3 regions of the Enterococcus raffinosus genome follow, and region 1 is predicted to be linked to each of the others. Evidence: predicted binding sites of a transcription regulator. Region 1 holds the regulator's gene; each other region holds the start of a gene.

Region 1 (2,265 bases):
GCTCAGCTGGGAGAGCATCTGCCTTACAAGCAGAGGGTCAGCGGTTCGAACCCGTTAACCTCCATATGAGCCGTTAGCTCAGTTGGTAGAGCATCTGACTTTTAATCAGAGGGTCACAGGTTCGAGCCCTGTACGGCTCATAAGAATATGCGGGTGTGGCGGAATTGGCAGACGCACTAGATTTAGGATCTAGCGCCTTACGGCGTGGGGGTTCAAGTCCCTTCACCCGCATTTTATTTTTTTGTAGTTGCCGGCTTAGCTCAGTTGGTAGAGCATCTGATTTGTAATCAGAGGGTCGAGGGTTCAAGTCCTTTAGCCGGCATCATGCGGAAATAGCTCAGTGGTAGAGCACCACCTTGCCAAGGTGGGGGTCGCGGGTTCGAACCCCGTTTTCCGCTTTCCTGAAGACCAGGGAACAACGCCGGGGTGGCGGAACTGGCAGACGCACAGGACTTAAAATCCTGCGGTGAGTGATCACCGTACCGGTTCGATTCCGGTCCTCGGCATAATATAGATATGCGCCCATAGCTCAACTGGATAGAGTGTTTGACTACGGATCAAAAGGTTAGGGGTTCGACTCCTCTTGGGCGCGTAGTTTTTTTGTTTATCGGGAAGTAGCTCAGCTTGGTAGAGTACTTGGTTTGGGACCAAGGTGTCGCAGGTTCGAATCCTGTCTTCCCGATCAAAAAAGAAGGTGAAAACCTTCTTTTTTTTTATCCTTAATTAAAGAAAGGCGTTCTCCTTTATTTCATGCGTTAAATTCGATATAATTATGGTCAGGAATAGTCAATAGGAGGCGATATTATGAGCAGAAATACCTCTGATTTGATCGAGTCTTACTTGAAAGATATTTTGGAAAATAGTGAAATTATCGAAATTCGAAGAGCCGAGATGGCGCAGCTTTTTAATTGCGTACCTTCTCAAATAAATTATGTGATCAATACACGTTTTACTTTTCAACGGGGCTATTTGGTTGAAAGCAAACGAGGTGGGGGCGGCTATATTCGAATAAGCAAAGTTAAGATTTCTGATCAGCACTACTTTTTGGAACAGTTAATGGATTCTTTTGGAAATGAAATTTCGGAAGCGAATGCGTTTGGGATTATTCAAAAATTATTTGAAGAAGAAATTATTACTGAAAATGAAGGCAACTTGATGTTAAGTGCAGTATCGAAGAATGTTCTTGGTATCAGTCAAATTGAAAATAGACTACGGGCGAGAATTCTGCATGGATTTTTGGAACGTTTAAGTTATGAGAAAAAGGAGTGAGGGATATGGATCAGCTGTATACAGAACGCGCAAAAGCTGTGTTGGCGATTGCACAACAGGAAGCAAAATATTTTAAACACCGCTCGGTTGGTTCGGAGCATTTATTACTAGCGTTAGTCATCGAACAACAAGGAATTGCGGGCAAGACATTACGTCAAATGAATTCGAGTGAGAATGACATTCGTGAAGAAATTGAGCATATGACAGGTTACGGCTCAGTTAAGTCATATCCTGAAGGAGGATATCTTCCTTATTCTCCGAGAGCAAAACAGATTTTGATTTTTGCGGATGATGAGGCGAAGCGTTTCAATGCAAAATTGGTAGGTACAGAACATATTCTATTAGGTCTATTACGTGATGATGAAATTTTGGCTTCTCACATCCTAGTTAATCTCGGTTTGAGTCTACCTAAGATGCGACAACTTTTATTGAAGAAAATGGGTGTCAATGAAGCTCAAAATACAAATCAAGGAACTGGAACACGCAGGAAAGCCTCTGCTAAGCCTGTTCAAAGTAATTCCCAAGGCACCCCTACTTTAGATGGTTTGGCGCGGGATTTAACAAAACTGGCGCGGGAAAAACGATTAGATCCAGTAGTGGGTAGAGACAGCGAAGTCCGTCGAGTCGTACAAATTTTGAGTCGTCGAACTAAGAACAATCCTGTATTAGTTGGAGAACCTGGTGTTGGTAAAACGGCAATTGTAGAAGGCTTGGCGCAGCGGATTATTTCTGGTGATGTTCCTGAGGATATGCGTGGAAAGCGTTTGATGATGCTAGACATGGGGGCCCTTGTTGCGGGAACAAAATACCGTGGAGAATTTGAAGATCGGTTGAAGAAAGTAATTGATGAAATTTACCATGATGGTCAGATTATCTTGTTTATTGATGAGTTGCATACATTGATTGGTGCGGGTGGTGCTGAAGGTGCGATTGACGCTTCTAATATTTTGAAGCCTGCATTGGCACGTGGTGAACTGCAAACGATTGGTGCGACGA
Region 2 (2,265 bases), 980 kb from region 1:
GCTTCGCCAGCTTTTTTGTATTCAGCTGCTTGTTCGTCTGTTGGGTTCACAATTGTTTCACCAGTAATTCCGTTAACTGCAAGAACATCGCCTTCTTTAGCTTTAGAAGTGATTTCTTTCGTACCAACGATTGCTGGGATTTCCAATGAACGAGCCATGATTGCTGAGTGAGACGTACGTCCGCCGATATCAGTAACAAAGGCTTTTACGAAGTTCTTGTCCAATTGCGCAGTATCACTTGGTGTTAAGTCATGTGCTACAACAATTACTTCTTCATCAATCATTGATGGATCTGGTAGAGATACACCTAATAAATGTGCCATTACACGTTTTGTAACGTCACGAATATCTGCTGCACGTTCTTGCATATAAGCGTTATCATCCATCGCTTCGAACATGCCAATATACATATCAGTAACTTCTTTAAGTGAGCTTTCAGCATTCACTTTATTATCTTGAATGTGTTGTTTGATTTGACCAATCATTTCTGGATCTGAAAGAACCATTAAATGAGCATCAAAAACTTGTGCTTCTTCTTCACCTAAGCTTTTCGCTGCTTTATCCCGAATTTTTTCTAGTTCAGCAGAAGAAGCCGCCAAAGCGTCATCAAGACGCTTTTCTTCGGCAGCAGTATCTTCTACATTATTTTGCTTGAAAGATAAATCCGGTTGTACTAGCAGATAAGCTTTCGCAACGGCTACACCGTCACTTGCGGCAATACCTTTTAGTAATTCAACCATTATTCAGATAATCCTTCCTTTTTCATTGTTTCAACAATTGCTTCCATTGCTTCTTTTTCGTCAGCACCTTCAGCAGAGATAACAACGTCAGAACCTTGGCCAACACCTAGAGACATAACTCCCATGATTGATTTAAGGTTAACTGATTTTCCTTTATACTCTAAGTTAATATCAGAGTTAAATTTGCTTGCAGCTTGCACCAATAAAGTTGCGGGACGTGCATGAATCCCTGTTTCTGCTACTACGTGAAAATCTTTTTTTTCCATATTGACCGTTCTCCTTTATAAAAAAAATGTTTTTTTATGTTAGGGCTTTAATGATAACATCCATCATTTTGAGCCCTTCATTTTCTTAGATTACCATTTTTTTGCGGTGGATACAACAATTTTAGTCGATTTATTCATACGAAATGTATGCCCTTTCTTAAAATATCTGACTAGACCGTTTAACTTCCTTATCCCGCTTGCTTTCATTTTTTTTACATAACAATACTACATAGTAAAAAATTCAGATTTTGTTCTTTTTAGCACTCGACTACTTCGATTGCTAAAAAACGAAACAAAGTGTTTGCTTTTATCTGAAATCTCGTTATAATTGTTTTTAAGGTCAGTGAAAGTCAAACAACTGACCAGCGTATCTTTTTACGAGACTCGCTTACTCGATGTACAATGGAAGAAACAATCAACTATTGAAAGGGTGAAAAAAATGCTTTGCCAAAATTGTCATGAAAATGAAGCAACGATTCATTTATATGCAAATGTCAATGGTCAACGAAAGCAATTAGATTATTGCCAAAGTTGCTATCAAAAATTGAAGAATCAAGCTGGAGGTGCGCCCCAAATGGCAGGAAATGATCCTTTTGGTTTTGGAAGTTTAGATGATTTGTTCCGCTCAATGTCTCAACAAATGCAACAAAGACAAGGCGCTGCAGATCAAACACCACCAACACAATTCGGTGGCGGAAATGGAATTAACAATCAACCCCCTCGCGGAAATGGCGGCGGTGGCTTATTAGATGAATATGGAATTAACATTACTGGTCAAGCGCGTGAAGGAAATATTGATCCAGTCGTTGGACGGGACGATGAAATTCAACGTGTGATCGAAATTTTGAATCGCCGAACAAAGAACAACCCTGTTCTTATTGGTGAACCTGGTGTAGGTAAAACAGCCGTAGTTGAAGGCTTAGCGCAAAAGATCGTAGATGGCGATGTTCCACAAAAATTAATGGATAAAGAAGTTATCCGGTTAGATGTCGCTTCTCTTGTTCAAGGCACTGGTATTCGCGGTCAATTTGAAGAAAGAATGCAAAAGCTGATTGAAGAAATTCGACAAGCTGAAAATATCATTCTCTTCATTGATGAAGTTCACGAAATCGTTGGTGCAGGTGCTGCTGGAGACGGCAACATGGATGCTGGAAATATTTTAAAACCAGCATTAGCTCGTGGTGAGCTGCAAATGGTCGGTGCGACAACCTTGAATGAGTATCGCATTATTGAAAAGGACGCAGCTTTAGAACGTCGGA
Region 3 (2,265 bases), 1.2 Mb from region 1:
CAGAAGAACGGCATCAAGTAATGAAGCAGGCACTGCTGGCTGATTATTTTTTGACGAGTATTAACGGAATTACCGAGGATGGAGAATTAGTTAATGTAGATAGCGTAGGAAATCGTGTCGCTGCGTTAACCTATGGTCCAGACAATGTATTTACATTTGTCAGTATGAAAAAAGTGTATGGCGATCTGAAGACGACTGTCGAAATGGTTAGGCGAAATACGGCACCATTAAATGCCTATCGTTTAGGCCTTGAAAAAACGCCATGTATCAAAAAAGGAACTTGTGGAGATTGTTTACAGGCAGAATGTATTTGCAATACCATCGCTATAACGAGACGATCAATGAAAAAAAATCGTATTGTGATTTTTTTGATTATTGAAGAGGTTGGGTTATAGGAAATTATTTTCGTATCAGCTAATAATCAATAGCCAAAATAAAAAAACCGAGGATATCCTCGGTTTTTAAACGTTTAGTTCAAAGCGCTGCTGTTTTCCATCACTTCATCAATTAAGCCGTATGCCTTTGCTTCTTCGGCTGTCATGAAGTTGTCGCGATCAGTATCACGTTCGATTACTTCGATCGGTTGACCAGTGCGTTCAGATAAAATGTTGTTTAAGCGTTCGCGCGTTTTCAAAATGTGACGTGCAGCAATTTCAATTTCTGTTGCTTGTCCTTGCGCGCCGCCTAGGGGTTGGTGAATCATAATTTCAGCGTTTGGTAAGGCGAAACGTTTCCCCTTAGCACCAGCTGTCAGCAAGAAGCTTCCCATGGAAGCTGCCATCCCAAGGACGATTGTTTGGACATCGGCTTTAACAAAGTTCATCGTATCAAAAATCGCTAAGCCGGCAGAAACGCTACCGCCTGGAGAGTTGATGTAAAGATAGATATCTTTTTCAGAATCTTGGGCATCCAAGAAAAGTAATTGGGCGATGATAGTGTTCGCCATATCGTCGTTCACTTCTCCGCTCAACATAATGATGCGGTCTTTCAATAAACGAGAATAAATGTCGTAAGCACGTTCGCCACGAGATGATTGTTCAATAACTGTAGGAACTAAATTCATAGTGAATCCTCCTTAAAATAGTGTTCATAAATTATTTTAGCACAAACGAGGTTAGATTGCTAAAACTTAAAAAAAGTATACAACGTTGGTCAGTTTTGGTCAAATATTAGGCTTCGTTTTTTTAAACAGGTCAAACTATCCTCAAAACATCAAAATATGGTACTATTAATAACGATGATAACAGGATGTCAGATTGCCGCAACTTAAATGATTTCTGTGGGATGAAGGGCGTGTGAAAATCAATTTTTTAGAAATAATTTCATAAGGATGAATTAGGAGGGAAAAACGTGGAAATCGCATTTATTGGACTAATCGGCGTGTTAATTGGAGCGGGCTTAACAGGCATCGCGGTTTACTTTGTGTTTAAGTATATTGACTTGCGTCATCGACGTGAAAGAGAATTGGAGCATCAGGTAAAGGAAATTGAAACCATTAATCTCTTAAATAAAAAAGTAAATGAAATTTTATCAAAACGAAATGTGTTAATGCAGGAGTATGTGACATTTAATTCATTCGATGATTGCTATATCACAATTGATGATTTCATCTATTTGAATTCCTTTACGGCGCAAAATAATTTCTATCTACCAAATTATTTAATTGAGGAATTTTTCAAAAATATTTCTCATCGAAAGGTTATTTTATCTCCGGAAGAAACGGTAAAAATCGGGGGATATACGTACAAAGGCGGACGGATTGTCATGGAAACTTTTTCTGAACAGCTTTTAGAAATATTAGATGAAAAGAAACAACAGTTGTCTCGTTCTACCAAACAACCTTTGCGCTATTTTAATGTACAATAGTAGCTTAGCAACACTCACAAACTTACGAGTTTTTTTATTGATGATGAACGAGGTGAAGTAAATGACAGTAATTATTGCTCATCGCGGGAGTGCAGGGACTCATCCGGAGAATACCTTGCCGGCGTTTATGGAGGCAGTACGAACGGGCGCAGATGGAATTGAACTTGACGTCCATTTAACAGCGGACCAGCAATTGGTCGTTATTCATGATGAAAGTGTTGACCGTACCACAGATGGTAAGGGATTCATTCGTGAGTTAACACTGGAAGAAATTAAGGCATTAGATGCTGGTAGTTGGTTTGACGAAAAATATCAAGCTACCAAGATATCCACGCTGCAGGAAGTTTTAAACCTCCTGCTGCAGATGCGGTTTCGTGGTTTCTTATGTATTGAGATAAA

What was found. The regulator CtsR, encoded in region 1, represses protease genes until heat stress. The targets are predictions, from matches to a motif close to TTGGTCAAAAAAGGTCAAANA.
Region 2: J9537_RS09885 (ATP-dependent Clp protease ATP-binding subunit) is a predicted target of CtsR. The motif match lies at 1,343-1,363, and genes of this name have one in related genera.
Region 3: clpP (ATP-dependent Clp endopeptidase proteolytic subunit ClpP) is a predicted target of CtsR. The motif match lies at 1,149-1,169, and genes of this name have one in related genera.

What each region holds. Positions count from the first base shown of each region.
Region 1 covers NZ_CP072888.1:2,992,598-2,994,862, reverse strand. Annotated here, with positions in the region: tRNA gene J9537_RS14615 (tRNA-Val) at 1-64, shown strand, start outside; tRNA gene J9537_RS14610 (tRNA-Lys) at 68-140, shown strand; tRNA gene J9537_RS14605 (tRNA-Leu) at 150-231, shown strand; tRNA gene J9537_RS14600 (tRNA-Thr) at 250-322, shown strand; tRNA gene J9537_RS14595 (tRNA-Gly) at 327-398, shown strand; tRNA gene J9537_RS14590 (tRNA-Leu) at 421-506, shown strand; tRNA gene J9537_RS14585 (tRNA-Arg) at 519-592, shown strand; tRNA gene J9537_RS14580 (tRNA-Pro) at 609-682, shown strand; gene J9537_RS14575 (CtsR family transcriptional regulator) at 802-1,269, shown strand; gene J9537_RS14570 (ATP-dependent Clp protease ATP-binding subunit) at 1,275-2,265, shown strand, end outside.
Region 2 covers NZ_CP072888.1:2,011,572-2,013,836, forward strand. Annotated here, with positions in the region: gene ptsP (phosphoenolpyruvate--protein phosphotransferase) at 1-740, opposite strand, end outside; gene J9537_RS09880 (phosphocarrier protein HPr) at 740-1,006, opposite strand; gene J9537_RS09885 (ATP-dependent Clp protease ATP-binding subunit) at 1,446-2,265, shown strand, end outside.
Region 3 covers NZ_CP072888.1:1,171,224-1,173,488, forward strand. Annotated here, with positions in the region: gene J9537_RS05740 (lactate utilization protein) at 1-395, shown strand, start outside; gene clpP (ATP-dependent Clp endopeptidase proteolytic subunit ClpP) at 470-1,063, opposite strand; gene J9537_RS05750 (hypothetical protein) at 1,351-1,866, shown strand; gene J9537_RS05755 (glycerophosphodiester phosphodiesterase) at 1,928-2,265, shown strand, end outside.